Regions from separate parts of the Ferrimonas balearica DSM 9799 genome, predicted to be linked through region 1. Evidence: predicted binding sites of a transcription regulator. Region 1 holds the regulator's gene; each other region holds the start of a gene.
What was found. The regulator MetJ, encoded in region 1, represses methionine synthesis genes. The targets are predictions, from matches to a motif close to TAGACGTCTAGACGTCTA.
Positions count from the first base shown of each region.

Region 2: a site for MetJ is predicted at 2,958-2,975, ahead of metK (methionine adenosyltransferase). Genes of this name have one in related genera too.
Region 3: a site for MetJ is predicted at 2,018-2,035, ahead of msrA (peptide-methionine (S)-S-oxide reductase MsrA). Genes of this name have one in related genera too.
Region 4: a site for MetJ is predicted at 3,430-3,447, ahead of metN (methionine ABC transporter ATP-binding protein MetN). Genes of this name have one in related genera too.

Region 1 covers NC_014541.1:3,969,680-3,977,366, forward strand. The annotation lists gene metL (bifunctional aspartate kinase/homoserine dehydrogenase II) at 1-2,174, opposite strand, end outside; gene metB (cystathionine gamma-synthase) at 2,197-3,342, opposite strand; gene metJ (met regulon transcriptional regulator MetJ) at 3,527-3,847, shown strand; gene FBAL_RS17970 (sulfite exporter TauE/SafE family protein) at 3,914-4,648, shown strand; gene FBAL_RS17975 (GNAT family N-acetyltransferase) at 5,482-5,973, opposite strand; gene FBAL_RS17980 (nuclear transport factor 2 family protein) at 5,989-6,462, opposite strand; gene FBAL_RS17985 (MipA/OmpV family protein) at 6,531-7,687, opposite strand, start outside.
Region 2 covers NC_014541.1:655,190-662,876, forward strand. The annotation lists gene FBAL_RS03145 (peptidase domain-containing ABC transporter) at 1-1,674, shown strand, start outside; gene metK (methionine adenosyltransferase) at 1,761-2,912, opposite strand; gene speE (polyamine aminopropyltransferase) at 3,398-4,258, shown strand; gene speA (biosynthetic arginine decarboxylase) at 4,259-6,175, shown strand; gene FBAL_RS03165 (mandelate racemase/muconate lactonizing enzyme family protein) at 6,445-7,566, opposite strand; gene FBAL_RS03170 (BCCT family transporter) at 7,582-7,687, opposite strand, start outside.
Region 3 covers NC_014541.1:2,623,741-2,631,427, reverse strand. The annotation lists gene FBAL_RS12050 (peroxiredoxin) at 1-425, shown strand, start outside; gene ylqF (ribosome biogenesis GTPase YlqF) at 514-1,446, shown strand; gene msrA (peptide-methionine (S)-S-oxide reductase MsrA) at 1,494-1,985, opposite strand; gene astE (succinylglutamate desuccinylase) at 2,155-3,174, shown strand; gene FBAL_RS12030 (thiamine pyrophosphate-dependent dehydrogenase E1 component subunit alpha) at 3,349-4,533, shown strand; gene FBAL_RS12025 (alpha-ketoacid dehydrogenase subunit beta) at 4,533-5,510, shown strand; gene FBAL_RS12020 (dihydrolipoyllysine-residue acetyltransferase) at 5,520-7,067, shown strand; gene FBAL_RS20455 (hypothetical protein) at 7,228-7,395, shown strand; gene FBAL_RS12015 (L,D-transpeptidase family protein) at 7,446-7,687, shown strand, end outside.
Region 4 covers NC_014541.1:2,655,315-2,663,001, forward strand. The annotation lists tRNA gene FBAL_RS12190 (tRNA-Ala) at 309-384, opposite strand; tRNA gene FBAL_RS12195 (tRNA-Ile) at 497-573, opposite strand; rRNA gene FBAL_RS12200 (16S ribosomal RNA) at 779-2,331, opposite strand; gene gmhB (D-glycero-beta-D-manno-heptose 1,7-bisphosphate 7-phosphatase) at 2,712-3,251, opposite strand; gene metN (methionine ABC transporter ATP-binding protein MetN) at 3,544-4,578, shown strand; gene FBAL_RS12215 (methionine ABC transporter permease) at 4,568-5,221, shown strand; gene metQ (methionine ABC transporter substrate-binding lipoprotein MetQ) at 5,259-6,050, shown strand; gene FBAL_RS12225 (LemA family protein) at 6,228-6,818, shown strand; gene FBAL_RS12230 (M48 family metallopeptidase) at 6,831-7,687, shown strand, end outside.

The DNA of each region.
Region 1 (7,687 bases):
ACCCGGGCCACCAGACGGTCGCTCTCCAGCGCCAGCGCGGCGGTATAGCGCAGCACCTTGCCCGCTTTGGCCGCCTCGGCCACCGCATCGGCCAGCGGGGTGTCCAGCTCGTCGATGCGGGCCAGAAACTGATCCAGCGGCAGGTCTTTGAGGGCGTTGGGCACCAGCGATTCCAGCGCCACCTGCTCCAGCTCCAGCGCCACTCCCAGCTCCCGCGCCAGGATAAGCAGCTTGCGCTGCATGTCGACGCCGGAGAGGTCGTCCCGCGGGTCCGGCTCGGTCAGCCCTTCCGCTTTGGCTTCCAGCACCAGTTCGGAGAACGGGCGCTGGCCGTCGTAGTGGTGGAACAGCCAGCTCAGGGTGCCGGAGAACACGCCGTCGATGCGTTGCAGGCGGTCGCCGCTGCGGCGCAGGTCGTCGAGGGCGTAGAAGATCGGCAGGCCCGCGCCCACGGTGGCGTTGTAGCGCCAGTACAGGTGACGCTCAGCCAGGTGTTGCTTGAGCTGCTGGTAGAACGCCAGCGGGCCACTGCCCGCCTGCTTGTTGGCGCTGACCAGGTGGATGCCCGCTTCCAGCAGACGCGGGTAAGCGAGGCTGAGCTGGGCGCTGGCGGTGATGTCCAGCAGCACCAGTTCGTCGTAGGGCAGTGCCGCCAGCTGGCGCACCACGTCATCGAGCTGGTAGTCGCTGGCGTCGGCGTCAAAGTGCTCACGCCACTGGGCGGGGACGATGCCGCGCTCACACAGCAGGGCCTGGTTCTGGCCGAGGATGGCCACCAGGGTCAGCTCCGCTTCCAAATCCTGACGGATGCGGGCCTGATAGCCGGCGAATTGGTCCAGCCAGGCGCTGCCGATGTTGCCTTTGCCAGCGACGATCAGGCCGATGCGTTTGCGGGCACCGGCACAGCGGCGGTGCACCCGGGCAGTGAGGTCGGCGACCTGTTCGGCCGGCACCAGGGTTACCAGCGCCAGCGCGTCCGCTTTCAGCGGCCAGGCCTGACGCCCCAGCAGGCGGGAGAAGGCCCCGCGCAGGCGGGTGGCGCCGTCGCTCACCAGGCCCACCAGGCCGTGGCTGTGGTCACGCCGCACCGGGCTGGCGAGGCGATCCGCCAGCAGCGCTTCGGCGGCATCGGCCTGCTCTTCCAGCACCGCCACGGCGGCGCGTTCCGGGTAGCTGACCAGCGGTGCCAGCCCCTGTTGTTCCAGTTCGGCAAAGGCCTCGCCCAGTGCATCCGGCGCGGCCCCTTCGCAGTGCAGCAACGCCACCCGGCTGAGGCTGGTGACCACCGGCTCGGCGTCCGCCTCACCGGCCAGAATGCGGGTGTAGGGGCGCTCCGGGGTGTAGCTGGAGCGCACGTTCAGGTCCAGCGCGTGCTGCTTCAGCGGCTGCAGGGTGCGCGGGTGCAGTACCGGCGAACCCAGTCGGGCCAGTCGGTCGGCTTCGTCCAGGCTCAGCTGGGTTTGCAGGCGGGCGTCGTCCAGCAGGTTGGGGTCGGCGTTGAACACCCCCTCCACGTCGGTCCAGATGGTGACGCCCTGCACCCCGGCCAGGCTGCCAATCAGGGTGGCGCTGTAGTCGGAGCCGTTGCGCCCCAGCAGCACGGTATCGCCCTGCTCATCGGCAGCGATGTAGCCGGTGATCACCAGCCGGGTGTGGGGCTGGGCCACCAGACGCTGCTCCAGCAGGTCACGGCTGTATTGCTCAATCGGTTGCGGGGTCAGGCCCGGTGCCACGGTGAGGAAATCACGGGCATCAAGGCTGGCTGCCGCCACGCCCAGTTGGCGCAGGGCCGCCGCCAGCAGGCGGGCAGACCAACACTCCCCCAGCGACTGAATCACGTTGCGCTGTTGTTGGGGTTCCTTGAGCCAGCCCGCCAGACGCACAAAGTCGGCATTGAGCTGGGCTTGCTGGGACTGGGCTTCGTCGCCGATCAGCAGCTGGCTGATCAGCTGACGCTGAAAATCCTGCAGCGCAGTCAGCGCTGCGGCGGTGTCCTCGCCCCGGCTCGCCTGTTCAATCAGGGCGATCAGGGCGTTGGTGGTTTTGCCTGCGGCGGACACCACCACCAGGTCGTCGGCCTGGCCCTGGGTCAGCAGGATATGAACCACCCGGCGGTAACAATCCGCATCCGCCAGGGAGGAACCGCCAAATTTATGCAGGTGACTGCGCGCCATGGTACTGCTCTCCTCTGTCCGTTCAGCCCAGGGCCTGGGTCAGGTCTGCGACCAGATCACGGGGGTCTTCGATGCCCACGGAGAGGCGGATCAGGGTGTCGGAGATGCCGGCCACGCGGCGGGCTTCCGGGTCCATCGCGGCGTGGGTCATGGTGGCCGGGTGGGCCACCAGGCTCTCAACGCCGCCGAGGCTTTCGGCCAGGGAGAACAGGGTCAGGCGTGACAGGAAGGCGCGCACTTCCGCTTCGCCGCCCTTCAGCTCAAAGCTGAGCATGGCGCCAAAGCCCGCCTGCTGGCGCTTGGCCAGTTCATGCTGGGGGTGGCTGGTCAGGCCCGGGTAGTGCACTTTGGCCACCGCCGGGTGGTCCGCCAGCAGCGCCACCACGGCTTCGGCATTGGCCTGGTGCTGCTGGATACGCAGCGGCAGGGTGCGCAGGCCGCGCAGGGTCAGCCAAGCGTCAAACGGCGCGCCGGTGATGCCAAGGCAGTTGCCCCACCAGGCCAGCTGCTCCGCCAGCTCCGGGGTTTTGGCGATCACCGCACCGGCCACCACGTCAGAGTGGCCGTTGATGTATTTGGTGGTGGAGTGGATCACGATGTCGGCGCCGAGGCTCAGCGGCTGCTGCAGCACCGGCGACAGGAAGGTGTTGTCGGCCACCACCAGCGCGCCAGCGGCTTTGGCCTGTTCGGCGATGCCCGCTACGTCGACCACGCGCAGCAGCGGGTTGGACGGGGTTTCCAGCCACACCATTTTCGGGTTCTGAGCCAGCGCTTCGGCCAGAGCGGCGTCGTCGCCCTGATCCACCACCGCCAGCTTAAACGCGCCCTTGTTGGCCTGAGAGGTGAACAGGCGGTAGCTGCCGCCGTAGCAGTCGTGCGGCACCACCAGCAGGTCTTCCGGGCCCAGCAGTGAGGTCGCCAGCGTTACCGCGGCCATGCCGGTGGCCGTCACCACCGCACCGGCGCCGCCTTCCAGCTTGGCGAGGGCGTCGGCCAGGGCGGAGCGGGTGGGGTTGCCACTGCGGGCGTAATCGTATTGGCGCGGCTGGCCGAAGTCTTCGAAGGTGTAGTTGGTGGAGAGGTAGATCGGAGGCACCACAGCGCCATGTTGCGTGTCGGTATCAATGCCTTCCCGGGCGGCGATAGTGGCAAATTGGTGCTGGCTCATTGGTGCATCCTCCAGTCTGACGCAAAGCAATTTTAGGGGGTGAGCGTATTAAGCTAACCATCATACGCCCGGGCGTCAAGACGTTTGGACGTCTAAACGTATATGGGTCGAGATGGCAACAATTTGACTCTACAGATGGTGTGGTTAAAATTTGCAACCGTAATCACGACTTAAAGGTGCATCGATGAGTGTCGAGTGGAATGGGGACTACATCAGCCCCTATGCGGAGCATGGTAAGAAAAACGAGCAGGTCAAAAAGATCACCGTTTCCATCCCGCTGAAAGTGCTCAAAATTCTGACTGACGAACGTACCCGTCGTCAGATCGGCAACCTGCGCCACGCCACCAACAGCGAGCTGCTGTGTGAAGCGTTTCTGCACGCCTACACCGGCCAGCCGCTGCCGCAGGACGACGACCTGCGCAAGGACAAGCCTGACGGCGTCCCGGCGGAAGCCCGTCGCATGATGGAAGCGCTGGGCATCGACTGGGAAAACCTGGACGATTAATCCTGAAGAAGCCTGCGCATCGCAGGCTTTTTTCTTGTTCTAACCAAAAGACTGTCGAGGCCGCTGTTGGATCTCAGCCTGCTTTGGGTTTTGGCTGTGGTGACCGTGGGTGCTGCCGTTCAGGGCGCCATCGGATTTGGCCTGGCCGTGGTGGTCACCCCCATCCTGTACATGATTGACCCCGCCTGGGTGCCTGCGCCCATTATCCTGATGGGAATGGCCCTCTCCATTCTCACCATGTGGCGCATCCGCGCCCCGCTGGACATTGGGGTGCTGGCTCCGGCCCTGCTGGGCCGCATTCCCGGTGGCATCATCGGCACCTACCTGCTGGTGGTGGCCTCGGCTGAGTGGCTGGGGCTGGGCATCGGCCTGATTGTGCTGGTGGCCGTCGCCCTGACCGTGCGCAAATACTCGGTGGCGTTTACCAAAGCCAACCTGTTCTGGGCGGGCACCCTGTCCGGGGTGTTCTCCTCCATCTCCGCCATTGGCGGGCCGCCGATGGCGCTGCTGCTCAACCACCATCGAAGTGCCGCGCAGATGCGCCAGACCCTCTCCAGTTTCTTCCTGTTTGGCTGCATCATCGCCCTGACCCTGCTGGCGCTGGCCGGTGAGTTGGGGTGGGATGACCTTTTGCGGGGATTCTGGCTGCTGCCTGCCACCGCGCTGGGCTTTGCCATCGGCGACAAGCTGGCCAACCGGGTGGAGCCGGAGCGGCTGAAAGCGGCGACGCTGGTGATCTGCGCTCTGGCTGGTACTTTGCTGGTGCTGCGCTCCGCCATCGCCCTGTGGCCCGAGGTTTGAGGCTTGAGGTTTGAGCCCCGAATAACGCCGTTTCCGAGGCCATAACGGTGGCCCTATCAGGTTGGGTGCTGTGGGCCACAGGCCCACGCTACGGTGACCTTCCGAGGCCCTATCCAATTGGGTTCCGTGGGCCACAGGCCCACGCTACGGTGACCTTCCGGGGCCCTATCCAATTAGGTTCCGTGGGCCACAGGCCCACGCTACGGTGACCTTCCGGGGCCCTGTCCAATTAGGTGCCGTGGGCCACAGGCCCACGCTACGGTGGCCTTCCGGGGCCCTATCCAATTGGGTGCCGTGGGCCACAGGCCCACGCTACGGTGACCTTCCGGGGCCCTATCCAATTGGGTGCCGTGGACCACAGGCCCACGCTACGGTGAGCTTCGGGGCCCTATCCGGTTGGGTTCCGTGGGCCACAGGCCCACGCTACGGTGACCTTCCGGGGCCCTATCCAATTGGGTTCCGTGGGCCACAGGCCCACGCTACGGTGACCTTCCGGGGCCCTGTCCAATTAGGTGCCGTGGGCCACAGGCCCACGCTACGGTGACCTTCCGGGGCCCTGTCCAATTGGGTTCCGTGGGCCACAGGCCCACGCTACGGTGACCTTCCGAGGCCCTATCCAATTGGGTTCCGTGGGCCACAGGCCCACGCTACGGTGACCTTCCGGGGCCCTGTCCAATTAGGTGCCGTGGGCCACAGGCCCACGCTACGGTGGCCTTCCGGGGCCCTATCCAATTGGGTGCCGTGGGCCACAGGCCCACGCTACGGTGGCCTTCGACGGGCCGATTCGCTTTGGTAGCGTGGGCTTTCAGCCCACGGTTGCTCGGAGTAACCGGTTATTCCGGTGCGGACAGGGTGAAGTGGCGCTCGCCGCGCACGTCGATGGCGCCGGGTTGCCAGCCCTGGGCCTGATAAAACCCTTCGGCGCGGGTGTTGGTGTCGGTGGAGAGGGTGATCACCCGGGCGCCGTTGGCAAACAGCCAGTCCACGGCCCGGTCCAGTAACGCTTTGCCCAATCCTTTCCCCTCAAATCGGGGGTCGATAAACAGCGCCCAGATTGACGCGTCCTGCCCGTCGGCCACGGCAAATCCCGCGGCTTCCCCATCGCACAACGCCAGCCAGCCGCGACCTCGCCCGGTCAGGTAGTCGTGGTAGATGGCCGGAGTCAGCCGCTCCGGATCCGACAACACATTCTCCACCACGGAGAGGCGGATTTGGCTCAGTTGCAGGATGTCCGCCTCGGTGGCGGGGCGGATCTGGATTGTCGGGTCCAGCCGTTTTTGCAGATGATCGTTGAAGCGTCCTGCGCCCATCAATGCCGATGACATTGGGGTGTCTCCTTATTATTGGTCGACCGCGTCATTGCGGTTGTCGCCGCCGAGATAGCGTTGTCGGGGCGTGTAGTTGATCCAGTCCGTCTGGCGCTGGATAGCCCCACTGTCGTTAAACTCCAGCCAGATGGTAAAGCGCCAGGGGCCGAGGGCATCGCCATCAAACTCGAACGGGCGGAAGTAGCCGTTCACCACCACCACTGAGCCCTCGCCGACGGTCTCGGTCAGGGTCAGGGCGGGGCCACCGTCCAGCACCCGAAACTCGCCCCGGGACCAGTCCAACGTGCGCCGAATCGCCTCACGGCCCTCGGCGATATGGCCATACACCATATCCTCCAGCACCGCGTCTTCGGCGTAGAACGCCATCAGCGCCTCGAAATCCTTACGCTCAGCATACACGGCAAAGAAGTCGTCGGCCTGTTCCATCGGTGTGGGCGTCACCGGCACCATGGTCAGCATCACCAGGCTCAACAGCATGGCGTTCATTGGCGACCTCCGGTTGAGGTCGGGGAACCATCAGCCATGAGACACTCCTTTGTTCATCATGATGGCGATCAGAAGTGCCACTGCAGGTACACCGTGTTGTAGTTGCTGCCACCCTTGATGCGGCCAAACTGGGAGGCGGTTTCAAAGATGGAGCTGCGGTGGTGGAGGCTGTAGCCCAGCCACAGTGGGTCGAGTTCACGGATGCCGAACAGGTCACCCAGGTTGGCGCCAAACGACAGGTCGAGGTAGTTCATCAGGTTGGAGGGGCGGTAGCCCTTACGGTCCATCTCGATCTGCTCGATGTAGGTGATCTCATCGACGTAGGAGAGACCTTCTGCCACCCCGATGCGCCAGCGGATGGGCCAGTCGAAGTTGTAATAGGCTTTGACCGCCAGCACCCCTTCGTAGGTGGGGTCCTGTACCTCGGAGCTGTGGTGGTAGATCAGCCCCGGGGTGAAGTAGATGTCGATGGGCAGGCCAAACAGTTCGTTGGTCAGGGGCAGGCCCCAGAACACCGAGGTGAGCTGGTTGCCGTAGGGGTCTTTGACCCGGTCACCCGCCAGGATCTCACCGATATTGGACTCGGTGGCCCAACCGGTGGCCAGCCGCACATAGTGCCCCTCAAGTGCGTCTGACTCCCACAGCTTGCCGCGCTCGGAGGGCTCCGGGAAGAAGCCAAAACCGATAAAGGTTTCCAGGTTATAGCGGGAGTCGAGGGTGGGCAGGTCCGCCAGCTCGCCCCCCAGGATGGAGGCGTTGGCGCTGCCCATCAGGTAGAGGTTGCTCCAGACGTGGTAGCGCAACTCAAACCCGACGGTGGCCCCCAGATCGGCCCCGGCGTCCACTTGATCCAGGCCGTAGTAGTAGCTGTTGAACTGCTCTGAGCGCCAGTCGATCTGCAGGGTGGGACGCACCTCCAGCGCGCCCTCCTGATGGAAGAAGCCGTAGCGGAAGTGGCCATAGCTGCGGCCACTGCCGTCGCTCAGTACCTCGGCATCCAGGTAGGCGTTGTCCCAGGGGATGTAGCGGTAGCGCAGGCCGGTATCGAAGCTGTCCTCGCGCACCTCGTTCTGATACTCCTCGGGGATATCGAAGAAGCGGTAACGGGAGAACAGGGTGGCCTGGTGCTTCTCGTCGTTCCAGAGATGGAAGCCCGCCTCCAGGCCGTGCAGGTAGAAACGCTCGGTGTGGAAGTACATCAGCGGGGTGATGTCCATCACCTGAT
Region 2 (7,687 bases), 960 kb from region 1:
CAACTGTGGAGCAAAATCGTTGGCCTCAAGTCCGGCTTAGTCTCATTACTGCTACTTTCGATCGTACTGCAAGTTTTTGCTCTTGCTAGTCCTTACTACATGCAGTGGGTGGTGGACGAGGTGCTACTCAGCAATGATCAGCCCCTTCTCACCGTGCTTGCTATCGGCTTTAGTTTACTAGTGTTGTTCACTGTAATCTCTACTGGAGTTCGTAGCTATCTTATATTACGCCTATCTAGCATGATGAATATGCAGATGGGGGTTAACCTGTTAAGGCATCTTCTTAAGTTGCCTATGGCTTACTTCGAGAAGCGACATATAGGGGATCTAGTCTCACGTTTTGGCTCGCTGGCGCAAATTCGAGAGCGTTTGACAACGGGGCTCATTGAAACGGTTGTCGATGGGTTAATGTCGATGACCGTATTGATAATGATGTTGCTATACTCGCCTAAACTGGCTGCAGTGGTGGTAGCGGCTGTCGTTCTTTATACTTTGCTTCGGCTTGCTTTATACCAACCTCTCAGGCGCCAAACTGAAGAGTATATTCAAGCACAAGCCAAGGAGCAAAGTAACTTTCTCGAGAACATCCGTGGTATTCAAACAATTAAACTATTCACCTGTGAATCGATGCGTCAGAGTCTATGGCAGAATCGATATGCCGAAGTCGTTAATAGCGAAATTCGTCTCGGAAAGTTGAAAATTAGCTTTGATGTAATAAATAAGTTTCTCTTTGGCATTGAGAATGTAGTGGTTGTATATTTGTCCGCAACTTTGGTAATGGAAGGCCTGTTAACCGTTGGGATGATTTTTGCCTTTATCGCGTACAAAAATCAGTTTACTGATCGAATGGCGAGCTTCGTTGAGCAACTGATTCAATTTCGAATGCTAAGGTTACACCTTGAGCGGATATCAGACATTGCTCTGGCCGAAGTTGAGCCTCACCGAGAATCTCGATTATCTCTGGCGGAGGTTCTTGGCAAACTTGAGCTTAAGGGAGTGAGTTTCCGCCATGCTGAAAACACACCTTGGATAATCCGGGATTGTAACCTTTGCGTTGAGCCGGGTGAATCCGTAGCTATCGTCGGACCGTCGGGCTGTGGCAAAACAACACTGATTAAATTGATGCTGGGACTGCTTGAGCCGTCTGAGGGTAAGGTATTGTTGGATGGTAAGGATATTACTCAGATTGGCCTTACTGAATATCGTCGTCAAATTTCTGCTGTGATGCAAAACGACACTCTGCTATCTGGCTCGGTATTGGATAATTTGAGCTTTTTTGATCCCGAACCAAACTTGGTTAAAGTGCAGCGCTGTGCTCAACTTGCTGCCATCGACGCTGATATTAGTCGGATGCCTATGGGCTACAACACTTTAGTCGGCGACATGGGGAATCAGTTTTCAGGAGGACAGGTACAGCGTTTACTGCTAGCGCGGGCACTGTATCAGGAGCCTAAGGTGCTCTTTATGGATGAGGCAACCAGTCATTTGGATGTGCAGAACGAAATCAGCATCGGTGAACATATTAAAGATCTTGCGATGACCCGAATCATCGTTGCACATCGGCCAGAGACCATTAAGCAAGCCGATCGGGTGATGGTGATGGATGCCGGTAAATTGTTAAGTCTCGAAGCGCTGCAAGCTTTGCATAAAGAGACATCGAACTGCCCACCTTAAGTTGCGTTAGAGGGCAGGTAGAGAGGCCAGCCCTGAATCTAAAAAAGCCCCGCATTGCGGGGCTTTTTTTGTCGGCGAGGCGGGTCTTACAGACCGGCGTCGGCGCGCAGGGCTTCAGCTTTATCGGTTTGTTCCCACGGGAACTCAACGCGGCCGAAGTGACCGTAGGAGGCGGTCGGCTGGTAGATCGGGCGCTCCAGGTGCAGCATCTGGATCAGGCCGTACGGACGCAGGTCAAAGTGCTTGCGTACCAGCGCGATCAGGGTGTCTTCCGGCAGTTTGCCAGTGCCGAAGGTTTCGATGCTGATGGAGGTCGGCTCAGCCACACCAATGGCGTAGGAAACCTGGATCTCACAGCGGTCGGCCAGGCCGGCAGCGACGATGTTCTTGGCAACGTAGCGGGTGGCGTAGGCGGCAGAACGGTCCACTTTGGACGGATCTTTACCGGAGAACGCACCACCACCGTGACGAGCCATACCGCCGTAGGTGTCTACGATGATCTTACGGCCAGTCAGACCACAGTCACCCATCGGGCCACCGATAACGAAACGGCCGGTCGGGTTGATGTGGAACTTGGTGTCTTTGGTGATCCACTCAGCCGGCAGTACCGGCTTGATGATGGTTTCCATCACGCCTTCACGCAGGTCTTCGGTGGACACGCTGTCGCAGTGCTGGGTGGACAGTACTACGGCGTCGATGCCAGCGATCTTGCCATCTTCGTAGGCGAAAGTGACCTGAGACTTGGCGTCCGGACGCAGCCACGGCAGGGTGCCGTTCTTGCGCACTTCAGCCTGACGCTTCACCAGACGGTGGGAGTAGGTGATCGGCGCCGGCATCAGCACGTCGGTTTCGTTGCTGGCGTAGCCGAACATCAGGCCCTGGTCACCAGCACCCTGCTCACGCGGGTCAGCGCGGTCAACGCCCTGGTTGATGTCCGGGGACTGTTTGCCGATGGCAGACAGAACGGCGCAGGAGTTGGCATCAAAGCCCATGTCGGAGTGGGTGTAACCAATCTCGCGAACGGTTTGACGGGTGATCTCTTCGATATCGACCCAGGCGGAGGTGGTGATCTCACCGCCGACCATGACCATGCCGGTCTTTACGTAGGTTTCACAGGCCACGCGGGCTTTCGGGTCTTGAGCCAGGATGGCGTCGAGCACCGCGTCGGAGATCTGATCCGCAATTTTATCGGGATGACCTTCGGACACCGACTCGGAGGTGAACAGGTGACGTGCCATAGGGAAATTCTCTCGTCTATCTATACTGAAAAACGTGTAGAGGCTTCTACATCTGGACGGCTATTCTATGGATTTTTCATTCCAATACCAGTGCGGCGGATCAAAACTTCGTGACTCCGCTGGAAAGCGCGTGTCGGAATGACAGTTTAGACTGTGTTTGAGTCGGTGGATTTTGCCCCACAAAGGGGGTATAACTGCGCGCCTCGGCGTCAGGCCGACAAGTACTGAGTTCAATTTTGAGGCTTTATGGTTCTAGAGGCATAAGCCGTGTGGCGCGTTCGCACCGCACGGCAACGGATGAATATGACGATGTTTGCTCAATTTTACCCCCCCCTCTCGGGAGGATGGCGCCCGCCGTCCGCCTGCACCACACTCTCTCATTGTACCCCTGACTTGTCTGGAACCGCCGACGCGGCCGGAGTGTTCCCTGCTGTCACTGTGACCCATTACCGCCCCCAAGGGCGGCAGTTAGGAGTAGAAAAACAATGAGCGATAACCGCTACCTGGAAACCCTGTACCCCTCTTATGGCCAGTCGTTTGCGATGGAAGAAGTGCTCTTCCGTGCGCCGACTGAACATCAGGAACTGATCATCTTTAAAAATGAACGGTTCGGACGGGTAATGGCTCTGGATGGTGTTATCCAGACCACCGAGGCGGATGAGTTCATCTACCATGAGATGCTGACTCATGTGCCGATTCTGGCTCACGGCAACGCCAAGCGCGTGCTGATCATCGGTGGTGGTGACGGCGGTATCCTGCGTGAGGTGCTGCGCCACGAGTCCGTAGAGCACGTGACCCAGGTGGAGATCGATGATCAGGTCATCGAGATGTGCAAACAGTACCTGCCGAACCACAGCAATGGTGCCTTCGATAATCCGCGCGCCCACATCGTTATCGACGATGGCAAAGCGTTCGTGATGAACTGCACCGAGAAGTTCGACGTCATTATCTCCGATTGCACCGACCCGATCGGGCCGGGCGAAGCGCTGTTTGAGTCTGACTTCTACCGTGGCTGCAAAAACTGCCTGACCGAAGGCGGTGTGTTTGTGGCCCAGAACGGCGTGCCCTTTATGCAGCCGGATGAAGCGGAAACCACCAAGGCGCGCCTCAAGCCGTTCTTTGCTGACCGCACCTTCTACTGTGCACCGGTACCGACCTACATCGGCGGCGTGATGTCCCTGGCCTGGGCCTCCGACAACGCCGAACTGCGCCAGCTGTCCAGTGAAGTGATTGCTGAGCGTTTTGCCAAGGCTGGTTTCAAGACCCGTTACTACACCCCCGCGGTGCACACTGGCGCCTTCGCGCTGCCCCAATTCCTGATCGACCGCCTCGACGCGGTGGAATAACTGAGGTTTCCGGCATTGAACTGGACCGTAGACGACGCGCTCAACCTGTACAACGTGCCCTACTGGGGCCGTGGTTACTTCCACATTAATGAGCAGGGCCAGGTGGTGGTTCGCCCCAACCGGCAAGCCCCGGAGCAGGCCATTAACCTGGCCGAGCTGACCGACAGCCTGGTAAACCAGGACGGCGTTAAATTGCCGTTGCTGGTGCGTTTTCCGGAGATTCTGCACAGCCAGGTTCAAGGGTTGTGTGGTGCCTTCCGCAACGCCATCAGTGACTATGGCTACAAGGGCGATTACCTGGCGGTGTACCCGATCAAGGTTAACCAGCAGCGCAGTGTGGTGACCGAGCTGATCGCCGGTGGCCGCGAGCAGCTGGGCCTGGAAGCGGGTTCCAAGGGTGAACTGATGGCGGTGCTGGCGATGGCCCAGGACGCGGCATCGGTGATCGTGTGCAACGGTTACAAGGATCGCGAGTACGTCCGTCTGGCGCTGATTGGCCAGAAGATGGGCTACGAAGTGTACCTGGTGATCGAGAAGATGTCCGAGCTGGACCTGGTGCTGGAAGAGGGCCGCAAACTGGGCGTGATTCCGCGCCTGGGCGTTCGTGCCCGTCTGGCCAGCCAGGGCAAAGGCAAGTGGCAGTCCTCCGGTGGTGAGAAGTCCAAGTTTGGCCTCTCTGCGGCGCAGATCCTCAAGCTGGTGGAGCGCTTGCGCGCTGAAGGCCAGCTGGATTGTCTGCAGCTGCTGCACTTCCACCTGGGCAGCCAGATGTCCAACATCCGCGACATCCAGAAGGGCCTGACCGAGTGCGGCCGCTTCTATATGGAGCTGCGCAAGATCGGTGCCCCGGTGGCGATCGTCGATGTGGGCGGTGGTCTGGGTGTGGATTACGAGGGTACCCGCAGCCAGAGCAGCTGTTCGGTGAACTACTCACTGCAGGAGTACGCCAACAACGTGGTGTACGCCATCGGTGATGTGTGCCGCCAGTACCAGCTGCCGCACCCGCGCCTGATCTCTGAGTCCGGTCGCGCCATGACCGCCCACCACGCCGTGCTGATTGCCGACGTGATTGGTGTTGAAGCGTACCAGCCGGAAGAGGATCTGGCCGCCCCCGGTCCCGGTGCGCCGCTGGTGCTGAACAACATGTGGCAGACCCTGAAAGAGGTGCAGGCCCATACCGACCTGCGCGCTCTGGGTGAGATCTTCCACGACACCCACAACGATCTGGCCGATGTGCACGCCAAGTACAACTACGGTCTGCTGGACCTGGCGCAGCGCGCCTGGGCTGAGCAGGTTCACCTGGCGGTGTGTCACCAGGTGGCGCAGAAGCTGACGCCGAAGAACCGGGCCCACCGTCCCATCATTGATGAACTCAATGAGAAGCTGGCGGACAAGTTCTTTGTGAACTTCTCGCTGTTCCAGTCGCTGCCGGATGCCTGGGGCATTGACCAGGTGTTCCCGGTGTTGCCGATCAGTGGCCTCGATACCAAGCCGGACCGTCGCGCGGTGATCCTCGACATCACCTGTGACTCCGACGGCACCATCGATCAATACGTGGATGGTCAGGGCATTGAAACCACCCTGCCGATGCCGGCCTGGCAGGCGGAGCAGCCGTACTATATCGGCTTCTTTATGGTGGGCGCGTACCAGGAGATCCTGGGCGACATGCACAACCTGTTTGCCGACACCGAAGTGGTGGATGTGCGCCTGGATGAGCAGGGCCAGTGGCAGGTGGCAGACCGGGTTGAAGGCACCACCGTGGCTGAGGTGATGGAGTACGTGAACCTGGATCCGAAAGCGATCCTGGATCGCTACCGCTCCCGCCTGGACGGTCGTGACCTCGACGCTGACACCCGCACCGCCATCCTGGCGGAGCTGGAAGCCGGCCTGCAGGGCTACACCTATCTGGAACCCTAAGCGTCGTCGCGCAAATGAAAAAGGCCCCGAATGGGGCCTTTTTTTGTATCAGGAGCTGGCGATAGCTATTGGTGGCTTGGCTTAAGAATCGACAGGCGAAAGCCACGCTACCATTCGAACCAAGCCGAACGGGGTTGTGATAACCGCAGGCACAAAAAAGCCACCGTCATAACGGTGGCTGAGGGCCGACTGTGCGCCCGGGGGCTAACTCGCTGGCGCAACGTCTGACACAAAAAACGCCCCCCGAAGGACGGGGGGCGCAAGGGCGATCAGTTGACCCGGTACTTGGCGATCAGCGCTTCATCCAGCACCACGCCCAGGCCCGGCTGGTCCGGTACGGCCACGAAGCCGTTGTCGAACTGCAGCTGGTTCTTCACCAGGCTGGTGAACAGCGGGCTGCTGCTCTGGGAGAACTCCATCAGGGTGCCGTGCTCACAGGCCGCCAGGAAGTGAACGGACGCCGCCAGCAGGATACCGGTGCTGAACCCGTGCGGGATCAGCTGGGTGCCGTGCAGTTGGGCGATGTCGTAGATCTTCTTCATCTCGGTGATGCCGCCACAGCGGGTGATGTCCGGCTGCACGATGTCGGCATTGGACTTGGTGATGAACTCCTGGAACTCGTAGCGAGTGGTCAGGGACTCACCGCCCGCGATCTTCTGGGACACCTGGCGGGTCAGCTTGTTGTAGCTGACCAGGCTGTCGGCCAGCACCGGCTCTTCGATCCAGTTGAGGTTAAACGCTTCCAGACGCTTGGCCATCATGGCGGAGTGACCACAGGTGTGCCACTTGGAGGCGAGGTCGATCTGAACCTCCATCTCCGGGCCCGCCGCTTCGCGCACCGCTTTGACGATTTGGTAGTCGGTGTCCGGGTCGTCACCCAGAATGCCACCGCCGAACTTGATGCTGGTGAAGCCCTGGTCTTTCAGACCCTGCACGATCGCCTTGTTGTCTTCCGGCTTGTCGGCCGGAATAAAGGTGCCGTAGCAGCGGATCTTCTCACGGTACTTACCGCCCAGCAGGGTGTGCAGCGGTACGCCGTAGAACTGACCGGCGATGTCCCACAGGGCGATGTCGATGGCGCTGATGGCATGGATGCCCGCACCGCGACGGCCCACGTAGTTGGAGCCCCAGTACATCTTGTTCCACAGGCGCTCGATCTCCAGCGGATTTTCACCGATCAGCAGGCGCTTGAGGCCATTGCAGTAGAAGTTGGTCTGCGGCGCGTCGATGCAGGCCTGCACCACCAGCGGGCTGGTGTCGGCTTCACCGACACCGACGATGCCCTTGTCGGTGTGCACTTTCACGATCACCGCGTCTTCGCCCCACTCACACTCCGCGTCCATGGCCGGAACGCGCAGGTGAATCACTTCGATATCCGTAATTTTCAACATGGTCAGGCTCCCGGCTTATTGCTCGAACTTGTGGTTGGAAAGGAACTTCTTCAGGCCCACCAGGCACAGCAGCAGAACCACGACGAAGGGGGCGGCGGTCAGGGTTACCGCGGTTTTCAGG
Region 3 (7,687 bases), 1.3 Mb from region 1:
CGGATGGTATGGAAACCCTGGATAACCGGTATTTTGCCGGTCGCACCGTGGTGTTGTTCGCGGTGCCGGGGGCCTTTACGCCCACCTGCAGCGAAGCCCATCTGCCTGGCTACGTGGTGCTGGCGGATAAGCTCAAAGCCGCTGGAGCCGATGCCATTGCCTGCGTGGCAGTGAATGACGCCTTCGTGATGAAAGCCTGGGGCGACAGCCAGAACGCCGATGCCATCGATATGCTGGCGGACGGTGACGGCTCGGCCCACAAGGCGATGGGGCTGAGCATGGAAACCGGCGCCTTTGGTGGCACCCGCGCCCAACGCTACGCCATGATCGTCAAAGACAACGTGGTGACGGTGCTGAACGTGGAAGCACCCAAGGCGTTCGAGGTCAGCGATGCGGAAACCCTGCTCAAAGCGCTGAACCCGTAATCAAAAGGGGGCCGGTTGGCCCCCTTTTGCTGACGCCGTGGGCCGGGTCGGGTACACTTCGCCCACCCCTTAGTCACGAGAGAAGCCGATGTCGATCCAGTGGTTCCCCGGCCATATGAACAAAGCCCGCAACGAGATTAAAGAGATCATGCCCCAGATGGACGTGATCATCGAAGTGCTCGATGCGCGCATCCCCTACAGCAGTGAAAACCCCATGGTGGCGAAGCTGCGTCGGGATAAGCCGGTGATCAAGATCCTCAACAAGGCGGATCTGGCTGACCCGGAGATGACTCAGGCCTGGATGGCCTACCTGGAGCAGGAGCGCGGGGTGAAAACCCTGGCGCTGGCGGACGATAAGGTCAGCCACGTGCATAAGATCACCGAACTGTGCCAGAAGCTGGTGCCCAGCAAAGTGGGCCCGGGTAAGCAGATTAAGGCGATGATCATGGGGATCCCCAACGTGGGCAAATCCACCCTGATCAACACCTTGGCGGGCCGCGTGGTGGCAAAAACCGGCAACGAGCCGGCCGTGACCAAAGCCCAGCAGCGCATCAAGCTGGATGACGGCATCATGCTGTACGACACCCCCGGCATGCTGTGGCCCAAGCTGGAGAACGAGCATTACGGTTACCGTCTGGCGGCAACCGGTGCCATTCGTGACACCGTGGTGGTGTACGAGGATGTGGGCAGCTACGTCTCTGAGTATCTGCTTGGCGCCTATCCGGAGCTGCTGAAAAGCCGCTACAAGCTTGATGAACTGCCGCAAACCGACTGGGAGTTTATGGAGATGGCGGGCAAGCTGCGTGGCTGCGTGCGCTCCGGCAACCAGGTCGACTTCACCAAGTTCGGCACCATCCTGATCAATGAACTGCGCTCCGGCACCCTGGGCCGCATCACTCTGGAAACCCCGGAGATGAAAGAGCGCGAAGAGGCAGAGCTGGCGATTCTGCGGGAGAAAGCGGAAGCCGCGAAAGCGGCCAAAGAGGACGAGCGCGGCAAGAAGCGCAAACGTCGCCGTTAAGGGCAACGCCAAAACAGAAACCGGGCCAGCGCCCGGTTTTTTTGTGCTCAGTAGAAGGGCAGGTGACAGCTGGGTTGTTCGTTACGGGCCAGGTAGTTCTGGTGATACTCCTCGGCACGCCAGAAGGTGCTGGCGGGGCAGATCTCGGTGACGATGCGCTTCGCTTTCCAGTAACCATCTCGCTGTTGCGTGGCTTTGGACACTTCAGCGGCCAGGCGCTGCGTTTCGTCGTGAAAGAAGATCACCGAGCGGTACTGGCTGCCGATGTCTTCGCCCTGCTGGTTGAGGGTGGTGGGGTTGTGGTGTTGCCAGAAGAAGGTCAGCAAGGTCTCGAAATCCACCTCGTTGGGATCAAACTCCACCTGCACCACCTCGGCATGGCCGGTTTGCCCGCTTTTTACTTCCGGGTAGGTGGGGTGCTCCACATGGCCGCCCATATAGCCACATACCACCGCTTTCACACCGGGGATCTGGCGCAGGAAATGCTCGACGCCCCAAAAACAACCTGCCCCGAGGGTGGCAATGCGGTACTGACTCATGGCTTCTCTCCCTGACTGTCGACTCTTAACTGTGGACGTTTGGATGGCTAAACATCCAGAAGCCTAACCCAAGTTGACGCGCTTGCCAAGCCCCGGTTGCTGTCGTGCTGGTTTGCCGTAAGCACGCTGTTACAATGGGCCGCAAAGGAAGTCTCCAAGGAGAGAGATAGTGCTTCAAGACAATAAGGATCTGTTGGTCCACACCCTGGCCCACCCCCACCACCTTCCCCAAACCGAAACCTTCACCCTGGCTGACGGCACCAAAGTACAGTTGCCGGACGTCGGCGTGATGATCATCGAACCGTCCCGGCCCACCGAACAGGATGTGGTGTTGTCAGCAGGGGTACACGGTAACGAAACCGGCCCCATCGAGATGCTGAATGAGCTGGTGGGCGCGTTGCTGGACGGCAGCCTGCCCCTGCGCAGTCGCCTGCTGGTGCTGTTGGGTAACCCACCCGCCATGGTGGCGGGTAAGCGTGAGCTTGAGGTGAACCTCAACCGCTTATTCAGTGGGGCCCACCAGCAGGGCGACACCGCGGAACACCACCGTGCTGCGTTGTTGGAGCGGTATGTTCGCGACTTTTTTGAGGCCGGAGGTGAGGGCAGGGCGCGCTACCACTACGACCTGCATACCGCCATCCGTGACTCCCGGCGGGAGAAGTTTGCCATCTACCCGTTCCGCCATGGTCGTCCCTGGCGCTGGCAGCAGATCGACTTTCTGGCCAGTGGCGGGGTGGAGACCATCCTGCTTTCCCACAGTGCCACCACCACCTTCAGCTACTTTTCCTCCAACGAGTTTGGCGCCGATGCCTTTACCGTGGAGTTGGGTAAGGTGCACCCCTTTGGCGAGAATGACCCGGCCCGCCTGGCGGCGATGAAGCAGCAGCTGGCCCGTTTGCTGGCGGCGCAGCCGCTGGGGCTGGAGCAGGTCGACCGCAGCCGCATCACCGTGTTTGATGTGGCTCAGGTGATCAACAAGCACAGCGACGATTTTGCCTTCACCTTTGCCGACGATGAGGCCAATTTCACTCCGTTTCCCCGGGGCCATCTGCTGGCCACCGATGGCGGAAAGGCGCACTACGTGGTGGCGGAGGAGGAGGCGATCGTGTTTCCCAATGCCCGGGTGGCGAACGGTCAGCGGGCGTTGCTGACGGTGGTGCCGGTCGGGTCGGACCAGCCGTTCGAGTAGCTCGATGTAAATTCCCTTGTACAGCCCGCTGCCTGTCGTACCGGGTTGGGGCTGTCAAGGGAGGTTGTTAAGCAGTTTACGTAAAGGTAACGTGAGCCCGGACAAACTATAACGATAAGAAGTGCCTGGCCAAATTGCGCCGGGAAACCACAAGCAACCATTGGGACAGTAACGATGACGGACAGTTCGACCTTGGATGCGGTGAGCCACCAGGCCACCTTTACCGAGGGCCAGGCATTGGCCATTCCCACTCTGAAGATCCTGCAGGCTGACGGCACCGCCTATGAGCAAGCCGTAATGCCGATGATCGACAAGGCATTGGCGCTCAGGATCTACGACACCTGCGCCTTTATCCGCGTTCTTGATGAGCGGATGCTGGCCGCCCAGCGTCAGGGCCGAATCAGCTTCTACATGACCTGCACCGGCGAAGAGGCCGCCGTAACTGGCTCCGCCGCCGCACTGGAAGCGCAGGACATGATCATGGCTCAGTACCGCGAGCAGGCTGCCCTGCGCTACCGCGGTTTCACCACTGAGCAGTTTATGAACCAGATGTTCTCCAACGCGAAGGACCTGGGCAAAGGCCGCCAGATGCCGATTCACTATGGCAGCCAGGCACTCAACTACATGACCATCTCCTCACCGCTGGGTACCCAAATCCCGCAGGCGGCGGGCTACGCCTACGGCCAGAAGCTGGCGGGCGACCCGGCGGTCACTATCTGCTACTTCGGTGAAGGTGCCGCCTCGGAAGGGGACTTCCACGCTGGCCTGAATATGGCCGCGGTGCATCAGGCCCCGGTGATCTTCTTCTGCCGCAATAACGGTTATGCCATCTCCACCCCCGCCAATGAGCAGTTCGCCGGTGACGGCATCGCGCCCCGTGGCGTGGGTTACGGCATCAAGACCATTCGCGTTGACGGCAATGACATGCTGGCGGTGCTGGCCGCCACCCAACAGGCCCGTGCCATCGCCCTGTCGGAACAGTGCCCGGTACTGATCGAAGCGATGACCTACCGTCTCGGCGCGCACTCCAGCTCCGATGACCCCACCGGCTACCGCTCCCGCGAAGAGGAAGCCAAGTGGCGTGAGCACGATCCGGTACTGCGCTACAAGCTGTGGCTGATCAACAAAGGTTGGTGGAGCGAAGCGGAAGATGAGGCGCTGTACCAGACCTACCGCGAGGAGGTACTGGCGGCGGTGAAAGTGGCGGAGAAGATCCCGGCACCGGGACTCGACACTTTGGTCAGCGATGTGTATGACCAGATCCCCCGTCATCTGGCTGAGCAGCTCGACAGTGTGCGCGAGCAGATCAAGCTGTACCCCGAGCAGTACCCGGCCACCGCCGGCAAGGAGGCCAAGTAATGGCGCAAATGAACCTGTTGCAGGCGATCAATAACGCCCTCGATATCGCCATGGCCGCCGATGAGCGGGTGCTCTGCTTTGGTGAAGATGTCGGTCACTTTGGTGGCGTGTTCCGCGCCACCGCCAAACTGCAGGACAAATTCGGCAAGGCACGGTGTTTCAACACCCCGCTGACTGAGCAGGGCATTATTGGCTTTGCCAACGGTCTGGCGGCCCAGGGCCACCGTCCGGTGGCGGAGATCCAGTTCGCCGATTACATCTTCCCGGCGTTCGACCAGATCGTGAATGAGTCCGCCAAGTTCCGCTACCGCAGCGGCAACGAATTCAATGTCGGCGGCCTCACCATCCGTACCCCCTATGGCGGTGGCATTGCCGGGGGTCACTATCACTCCCAGTCACCGGAAGCCTACTTCACCCAAACACCGGGTTTGAAGGTGGTGGTGCCCCGTAACCCCCATCAGGCTAAGGGCCTGTTGCTGGCCTCTATCCGTGACGACAACCCGGTGGTGTTTTTCGAGCCCAAGCGTCTCTACCGTGCGTCCGTCGGTGAAGTGCCGGAGGAGGATTACCAGCTGCCGCTGTCCGAAGCGGAAGTGGTGAAGCCGGGCACCGACATCACCCTGTTGGGGTGGGGCGCCCAGATGGAGCTGATCGAGAACGCCGCCAAGCGCGCCGAAGCGATGGGCATCAGCTGCGAAATCATCGATCTGCGCACTCTGCTGCCCTGGGATGTGGACACCGTAGCGGCCTCGGTTGAGAAAACCGGACGCCTGCTGATCTCCCACGAAGCACCGCTGACCGGCGGCTTTGCCGGGGAGATTGCGGCCGCCATTCAGGAGCGCTGCTTCCTCTATCTTGAGTCGCCGATTGCCCGGGTTTGTGGCCTGGATACCCCCTATCCGCTGATGCTGGAGAAGGAACATATGGCCAACGAGCACAAGATCTTCGAGGCGATCAAAGCCTCGGTGAATTTCTAAGGAGTGGACATGATCAAGGACTTTATCCTCCCTGATATCGGCGAAGGCGTGGTCGAGTGTGAACTGGTTGACTGGCTGGTCAGCGAGGGGGAGGTGATCAAAGAGGATCAGCCGGTGGCGGACGTGATGACCGACAAGGCGCTGGTTCAGATCCCCGCTCCCTACGATGGTGTGGTGACCAAGCTGTACTACCAGAAGGGTGAGATTGCCAAGGTGCACGAGCCGCTGTTCCAGGTGCAACTGGAAGGCGAGGCCACCCCGGCTGACCAACCGGCCGCTGCGCCGGTGGCCAGTGCGCCCACTGAAGTGCGTGACTTTATCCTGCCGGACATCGGGGAAGGCATCGTCGAGTGCGAAGTGGTGGATTGGCTGGTAGCCGAGGGTGACCCGGTCGAGGAAGACCAACCGATCTGCGACGTGATGACCGATAAGGCCCTGGTGCAGATCCCGGCCAAGGAAGCGGGCATCATCAAGACCCTCTATTACCGCAAGGGGCAGGTGGCCAAGGTGCATGAACCCCTGTTTGCCCTGGAAGTGCCCGCCAGTACGGATGCGGTGGCCTCAACGCCGGCCAGTGCGCCGGCTGACGCTGCGGCCAACACCCGTCCCGCCACGCCGGATGCGCCGGTGCGCAGTGGCAAAGCGTTGGCCAGCCCGGCGGTGCGCCGACTGGCCCGTGAGCATGACGTCGATCTGGCGCAGGTGGCGGGCACCGGCAAGAACGGCCGGGTCTTTAAAGAGGACGTGCAGGCCTACCTGAACGGCACCCCGGCAGCGCAACCTGCGGCCGAGCCTACGTCTGCCCCGGCCCCTCAGGCGACCCCTCAGGCGGTGCCGCTGCTGGCCAGTGGTGAAGATCGGGTTGAACCCATCCGCGGCATTAAGGCCGCCATGGCCCGCCAGATGACCGCGTCGGTCCAAACCATCCCGCACTTTACCTACTGTGAAGAGCTGGATCTGACTGAGCTGGTGGCGCTGCGTGCCCGGATGAAGCAGCAGTACGCCGATGCCGGCGTGAAGCTCACCCTGATGCCGTTCTTTATCAAAGCGTTGTCGCTGGCGATGAGCGAGTTCCCGGTGCTGAACAGCCGGGTTAACGACGACTGCAGTGAACTGACCTACGTTGCCGACCACAACATCGGCATGGCCGTGGATGGCAAGCTGGGGCTGATTGTGCCCAACGTTAAGCAGGTGCAGCATAAGAGCATCGTTGATGTCGCCAATGAGGTGACCCGACTGACCCAGTCAGCCCGTGACGGGCGAGTGGATCCGGCCGACATCAAGGGCGGCAGCATCTCCATCTCCAACATTGGTGCGCTGGGCGGTACCGTAGCGACCCCCATCATCAATAAGCCGGAAGTGGCCATTGTGGCGCTGGGTAAGCTGCAAACCCTGCCACGGTTTAACGCCAATGGTGAGGTGGAAGCGCGCACCATCATGCAGGTCAGCTGGTCCGGTGATCACCGGGTGATCGACGGTGGCACCATCGCCCGCTTCTGCAACCTGTGGAAGCAGTACCTGGAGCAGCCTGAAGCGATGCTGATGGCGATGCGCTGATAACGACAGTCAAACCCAAAAAGGCCGGCAGATTGCCGGCCTTTTTTGATCCGGCCGATTGATCCATCTGGCGGGTAAAAGCCGTTTCGATTTCCGTCACTTGTGCATTTAGTGAACAGCGTTTAGGTTGTGAAGTGTCTGAGCCAACGGGGATGAACCCATGCTACTGATGATTCTGGCTACCATGTTGAATGTGGTGGGTGTGGCGATGCTATTGGCGGAACCGACGGGAAATGGCCTGTGGGTGCTGCTGTCAGGGGTAACTCTCACCCTGATGCCCTGGCTGCGCCAGCTGACCGGGCTGAAAATATTGAACCGAGTCAGCTGATAGTCCGCTGAGTTAACTATACTTTCGTCACGTTACAGGGAGGAGTGGCGATGACACGGATTTTGTTGCTGGCAGTGGTGCTGTGGTGCGGCCCCCTGTTGGCTGCTGACGGCCCACAAGCCCCAACCTCCCTGCGCTGGTTCACGCCTGAGCTGGCGTTTCAACTCTCCGATTATCAGCAACTGCTTTCCGATCTGGGCCTGCTACAGCCAGGCCCCTATGCCTCGGTCGACGCTCATGATCAGGCGATCACCACCGCCACGCTGCGCCTGCTTGAGTTGCGCCAGCAGCT
Region 4 (7,687 bases), 1.3 Mb from region 1:
CTGTCACTCACGCGGTCATTAACCGAAGTTAACTCCCTTGTTCGTTCCAGCTTCGCCTAGACCGAAACCCAAATCCCGTCGCAACCGTAATGAGCTTTGCAAAGCGCATTACGCATATGACGCAACCAAATGTTTCGTTATTCAGCTTTACGCTGAATCGCCGGATATCAAGACACTTGCAAGAAGTTTACTCTTACAATTTCTCGAGAAATTTATCAGCTTATCCAAATTGTTAAAGAGCAAGGCTTAAAAAAGCCAAAGGTAAATTCTTCAATTTATCTTTGGCCTCTTATCCTTTAGAGAGTAAGTGGTGGAGCTAAGCGGGATCGAACCGCTGACCTCCTGCGTGCAAAGCAGGCGCTCTCCCAGCTGAGCTATAGCCCCATTCCATGTTGCGCGCAGTATTCGTGGCCAATTCGCTTTGAGGCAAGGCGCCATGGGAGGAAGTTTGGTATACCAAACGACGACCAGGACAACTCAGCATTCAGAGCAAATTTGGTGGGTCTGAGTAGATTTGAACTACCGACCTCACCCTTATCAGGGGTGCGCTCTAACCAACTGAGCTACAGACCCACTTTAACTGGCTGATGGTCACCGACTTTTCGTTGCGCTCTTCGCTCCTCGGCCGTTTGGAAAGCCAAACTCCCTGCGGGGCTCATCGCGCGCCTCAATTCGGCACCCATCCGCGGCGTTAAAGCCATGCTTTATCGCACGCACTCTCTATACATTCGTCAGACAATCTGTGTGAACACTCGACGCAGGCAAGAATTCATGTCGTTAAGGAGGTGATCCAGCCCCAGGTTCCCCTAGGGCTACCTTGTTACGACTTCACCCCAGTCATGAACCACAAAGTGGTGAGCGTCCTCCCGAAGGTTAAACTACCCACTTCTTTTGCAGCCCACTCCCATGGTGTGACGGGCGGTGTGTACAAGGCCCGGGAACGTATTCACCGTGGCATTCTGATCCACGATTACTAGCGATTCCGACTTCATGGAGTCGAGTTGCAGACTCCAATCCGGACTACGACCAGCTTTATGGGATTGGCGCACTCTCGCGAGTTGGCAACCCTTTGTACTGACCATTGTAGCACGTGTGTAGCCCTACCCGTAAGGGCCATGATGACTTGACGTCGTCCCCACCTTCCTCCGGTTTATCACCGGCAGTCTCCCATGAGTTCCCGCCATTACGCGCTGGCAACATAGGACAAGGGTTGCGCTCGTTGCGGGACTTAACCCAACATTTCACAACACGAGCTGACGACAGCCATGCAGCACCTGTCTCAGAGTTCCCGAAGGCACCAAACCATCTCTGGTAAGTTCTCTGGATGTCAAGGGTAGGTAAGGTTCTTCGCGTTGCATCGAATTAAACCACATGCTCCACCGCTTGTGCGGGCCCCCGTCAATTCATTTGAGTTTTAACCTTGCGGCCGTACTCCCCAGGCGGTCTATTTAATGCGTTAGCTTTGGAACCCACAGCTCAAGGCCACAGACTCCTAATAGACATCGTTTACGGCGTGGACTACCAGGGTATCTAATCCTGTTTGCTCCCCACGCTTTCGCATCTGAGCGTCAGTCTCTTGCCAGGGGGCCGCCTTCGCCACTGGTATTCCTTCAGATCTCTACGCATTTCACCGCTACACCTGAAATTCTACCCCCCTCTCAAGGACTCTAGCCAAGCAGTATCAAATGCAATTCCCAGGTTAAGCCCGGGGCTTTCACATCTGACTGACTTGGCCGCCTGCATGCGCTTTACGCCCAGTAATTCCGATTAACGCTCGCACCCTCCGTATTACCGCGGCTGCTGGCACGGAGTTAGCCGGTGCTTCTTCTGCGAGTAACGTCACAGCTAGCGGGTATTAACCACTAACCTTTCCTCCTCGCTGAAAGTGCTTTACAACCCGAAGGCCTTCTTCACACACGCGGCATGGCTGCATCAGGCTTTCGCCCATTGTGCAATATTCCCCACTGCTGCCTCCCGTAGGAGTCTGGGCCGTGTCTCAGTCCCAGTGTGGCTGATCATCCTCTCAAACCAGCTAGAGATCGTCGCCTTGGTGAGCCATTACCTCACCAACTAGCTAATCTCACTTAGGCTTATCCAATCGCGCAAGGTCCGAAGAGCCCCTGCTTTCCCCCGTAGGGCGTATGCGGTATTAGCAGTCGTTTCCAACTGTTGTCCCCCTCGACTGGGCAAATTCCTAAGCATTACTCACCCGTCCGCCGCTCGCCGCCCAACAAATCCCCCGAAGGTTCAATGTTGTCGCTGCCGCTCGACTTGCATGTGTTAGGCCTGCCGCCAGCGTTCAATCTGAGCCATGATCAAACTCTTCAATTAAAGATTTTGATTTGCTTCCGTAGAAGCTACTCAATGAATACTGAATTAACTTGGTGTCACTCAGTAGCATCGAGAAAATGATGATTTCTCAACACTGCGTGAGTGCCCACACAGATTGTCTGACTAATTGTTAAAGAGCGTCGCCTTGTCGTTTTCCCCAAGGCAGGATGCGCATTTTAGCGCTTCCTCAGCGCTCGTCAAGGGCGTTTCCGCCAATTCTTTTCGACCGCTGCTTTTGTCGCCAGCGCTTTCGCTGCTGACCGTGTCTCCCGGGGTGTTTCCCCTGTCGACGGAGGCGCATTATAGGGCGGTCTTTGACGCTGACAACCCCTAAATATGGGTTTCGCGCTCAACCGCTGAAAAACACAGCAAAGCGCCGCCTAATTCGCCATTTTCTGGCTGTCTTTCAGGATCCATTCAACCGCAGCTGGCAGATCTTCCCCTTTCCAGTCCACCTCCTGATGCGCATGGCGCAGTTCTCCCACCATCAAAGTGGCTTTGACGCCTGCCGCCTGACCGGCCTGCATATCACTGATGCGGTCCCCGACCAGGTAAGAACTGCTCAGGTCAATGTGATGTTCCCGGGCACCGCGCAACAACATGCCCGGTTTTGGCTTGCGGCAGTCACATCGGGTATCCAGGCCATCGAAATCGGGATGATGCGGGCAGTGGTATACGTCGGTGAGGCTGACCCCGCCATCCAGAAACTGTTGTTTCATCCAGGCGGTCAGAGTTTGGAAGTCGGTTTCACTGTAGAGCTGACGCGCGATGCCCGACTGGTTGGTCACGATCACCAGAGCAAAGCCCGCTTCCGCCAGACGGCGGCAGGCCTCCACCACACCGGGGAGGATTTCGCACTCCTCAATGAAACCAACGTAACCGGTATCTCGATTGATAACCCCATCACGGTCTAAAAACACGGCCGGACGCACTCACACTCTCCCAGGGATAAAGAATTTGGCGGCCAGTATTCCTACCGGAGACGCCAAGGTCAAAAACTTCGCCCTCTCTATGGCGATGAAACCGACGGTTTTACCGGGATTTCTCACTCTGACGCCCCCAGCCCACCTTTAGCTCACTTTAAATCACCGGCGATTTTAGACGGCTAAATGTCTAAATGGCCATTGACAGGCGTCTGGACGTCCAAATAGACTGCGTGCCACAGGCAGCCAAAAGTGCCGCCCAGATAAATAGAAAGAGAACGAACCAGGTATGATCCGACTTCACGCTGTTTCCAAGTCCTACCGCCAGGGCGATCGGGTCATCCCCGCGCTCAAGCCGCTGGACCTGCACGTTCCCGCAGGGACCATCTTTGGCATCATCGGCAGTTCCGGGGCGGGTAAGAGCACCCTCATCCGCTGCGTTAACCTGCTTGAGCAACCTGACGCCGGTCAGATCGTGATAGACGGCCAGGACCTGACTCAGCTTAACGCCGCAGGTCTGCGCCAGGCCCGCCAGCAGATTGCGATGATCTTCCAGCACTTTAATCTGCTGGCCTCCCGCACCGTCTATCAGAATGTGGCCCTGCCGCTGGAACTGGCTGGCGCCGGTAAGTCTGCCATCCGCAACAAAGTGGAATCCTTGCTGGAGCTGGTTGGGCTGTCCGATAAAGCCGATGCCTATCCGGCCAATCTGTCCGGAGGCCAGAAGCAACGCGTAGCCATCGCCCGGGCGTTGGCCAACGACCCCAAGGTGTTGCTTTGCGATGAAGCCACCTCTGCGTTGGATCCCGAGACCACCAAGTCGATCCTGACGCTGCTGAAAACCATTAATCAAAAGCTCGGCCTGACCATTCTGCTGATCACCCACGAGATGGAGGTGGTTAAGCAGATTTGCGACCGCGTGGGCATCATTGATCAGGGTGAGTTGATTGAGCAGGGCGAGGTCGGCCCCTTCTTTGCCAACGCAAAGACCGAACTGGCACGCCGATTTATCCGCTCTACCCTGCATCTGGATATCCCGGAGCAGTACCGCTCTGCGCTGCGCGCCGAACCGGGCGACAACGCCCTGCCCCTGATCCGTCTGAGCTTCCATGGCGACAGCGTTGATGCCCCGGTGATCACTCAGGCCGCCAAACGCTTTGGCATCGACATCAGCATTCTCAGCGCCCAGATGGAATACGTCGGCGGCACCAAGTTCGGCCTGATGCTGGCTGAACTGATGGGGGATGCTGAAGCGGTATCCGGCGCCACCGCGTACCTGGTTGAACACAATATTGATGTCGAGGTTCTGGGTTATGTCCACTGATCTGCTTCCCCTGCTGTGGAACGCCACCCAGCAAACCCTGCAAATGGTTTTCCTGTCGGGCCTGCTGGCCGCACTGGTGGGCATTCCGCTGGGTGTGGTGCTTCACCTGACCAAAACCGGCCAGCTGATGGCTAACCCCTGGGTTAACCGGGTACTGGGCACGCTGGTCAATGCGGGCCGCTCCGTTCCCTTTATTATCCTGCTGGTGGCCATCATCCCGTTCACCCGCATGGTGGTTGGTACCAGTATTGGCACCATGGCCGCAGTCGTGCCCCTGACTGTGGGCGCCATCCCCTTTATCGCCAGACTGATCGAAGGCGCGCTGATGGAAGTGCCTTCAGGATTGGTCGAGGCCGCCCAGGCAATGGGTGCCAGCCCGGCACAGATCGTCAGCAAGGTGATCCTGCCCGAGGCCCTGCCCGGCATCGTCAACAGCATCACCATCACCCTGGTCACTCTGGTCAGCTACTCCGCCATGGCCGGTGCCGTTGGGGCCGGTGGGCTGGGTGACCTGGGCATCCGCTACGGTTACTACCGCTTTGAGCTCGATGTGATGCTCGCCACCATCGTTATCCTGCTGGTGCTGGTTCAAGCCCTGCAGAGCGCCGGTGACGCTTTGGTTCGTCGCATCGACCACCGCTGATTCAAATAACAACGCATAAATGAAGAAGGACAACACCATGAACCTGTTTCGCTCCCTGATTGCTGGCGCTGCGGCCCTGGCCCTGACTGCCTGCGGTGGCTCTGACGAGAACGTACTGAAACTGGGCGCCATTGCCGGCCCGGAAGCCCAGGTGGCTGAAGTCGCCGCTGAGCTGGCCAAACAGCAGTTTGGTCTTGAGGTAGAGGTGGTGCCCTTTACCGACTACGTCACTCCCAATGCCGCCCTGAACGACGGCAGCATCGACATCAACGCGTTCCAGCATCGTCCCTACCTGGAGGGTCAGGTGGAAGCACGCGGCTACCAACTGGTGGCCGTGGCCAACACCTTTGTCTATCCGATTGCCGCATACTCCAGCAAGATCCGCAGCCTGGATGAGCTGAACATCGGCGATAAAGTGGCCCTGCCCAATGACCCGACTAACCTGGGGCGCTCACTGGTGCTGCTGGAGAAGCAGGGCCTGCTGACCCTGAAGCCCGGCGCGGGCATCAATGCCACCCCCCGCGACATCATCGACAACCCCAAGCAGATTGAGATCCTTGAGCTGGAAGCGGCTCAGCTGCCCCGCGCCCTGCAGGACGTCAGCTTCGCCATCATCAACAACACCTTTGCCGGCCAGGCTGGCCTGACTCTGGAAAAAGATGGTCTGTTTGTCGAAGCCAAGGACAGCCCCTACGTCAACCTGATCGTGGCTCGCACCAACAATCAGGATGACCCGCGCATCGCCCAGTTTATTCAGGCCTACCAATCCGATGCGGTTTACCAGAAAGCTCAGGAGCTGTTCAGCGGCAACATCGTCAAAGGCTGGTAATCGCTCTTCCTTATCAATGCGGGCCTCCTTCAGGAGGCCCTTTTTCGTGGTCTCCCCCCAACCAGACTTGAATCAAGCGTCTGTAATCGGGCGCCTTTTCACACACATTGGGCTTTAATTAACCATTGCCAGTCGGTAACGTAACCACAGCAATCGACCAATACAGGAAGCCCCCCCATGTCCACCATCATTACCCTCGTGGTTCTGGCGGTTATCGCCCTTTACGTTGTCAGCATCTACAACAAGCTGGTTAATCTGAAAAACCGCCACCAGAACGCGTTTGCCCAGATCGAAGTGCAACTCAAGCGCCGTTATGACCTGATCCCCAACCTGGTGGAAACCGCCAAGGGTTACCTCAAGCATGAGCGGGAAACTCTGGAAGCGGTGATCAGTGCCCGTAATCAGGCCATGGCCGGTCTGCAGGCCGCCAGCGCCGACCCCACCTCCGCCAGCGGCATCGCTCAGTTGGCTGGTGGCGAATCCGCTCTGACCTCTGCGCTGGGCCGCCTCAATGTCGTCATGGAGGCCTACCCGGACCTGAAAGCCAATCAGAATATGATGCAGGTGTCCGAAGAGCTCACCACCACCGAGAACCGCGTCGCCTTTGCCCGCCAGGCCTTCAATGACGCCGTTACCGCTTACAACAGCTACAAGCAGCAGTTCCCGCCGGTGGTGTTTGCCGGCATGTTTGGCCACGGCCAGGACGCCAACCTGCTTGAGTTTGAGGACAGTGCCGCCATCCAGGCTGCCCCCAAAGTGCAGTTCTAAAGGTCAGCTGAAATGGATTTCTTTGCCCAACAGGACCAGGCCCGGCGTCGTACCGGGCAGTTGGTTGGCCTGTTTATCCTGGCCGTACTCTGCATCATCGCCCTGATTAACCTGCTCACTCAGATGCTGTTCATTAGTCTGGACCCTCCCCCGAACGGCCAACCCCTGCCCTCACTGATGGATCGGCTGATGTCGATGGACACGGTGATGATTGGGGTGGCCACCCTAGCGGTGATCACCCTGGTCAGTCTGTTTAAATGGCTGATGTTGCGGGGAGGCGGAGCCGCCGTCGCGGAATCCATGGGGGGCCGCCGCCTCAACGCCAATACCGCCACCGGCCAGGAGCAGCGTCTGCTCAACGTGGTGGAGGAGATGGCCATTGCGGCGGGTACCAGCGTGCCGCCGGTCTATCTGCTGGATAATGAGAGCGGCATTAATGCCTTTGCCGCAGGCCACAGTCCCCGGGATGCCGTCATTGGTGTCACCCGGGGGGCACTGGACGCCTTTGACCGCAACCAGTTGCAGGGCGTGATTGCCCACGAGTTCAGTCATATCCTTAACGGCGATATGCGGCTCAATCTCAGGCTGATGGCGGTTCTGGCGGGCATCTTGTTTATCAGCCACATCGGTGAACTGCTGATGCACAGCAGTCGTGGTCGCAGCAAAGAGAGCGGCCAGTTGGCCCTGTTGGGAATAGGCTTGTTGGTGCTTGGCTGGATCGGCACCCTGTTTGGCAAAGCCATCAAGGCCGCCGTCAGCCGTCAGCGGGAGTTTCTCGCAGACGCCTCCGCCGTGCAGTTTACCCGTAACCCCAATGGCATTGCTGACGCGCTCAAGCTGATTGGCGCCAGTCAGTTCAGCAGTTCGGT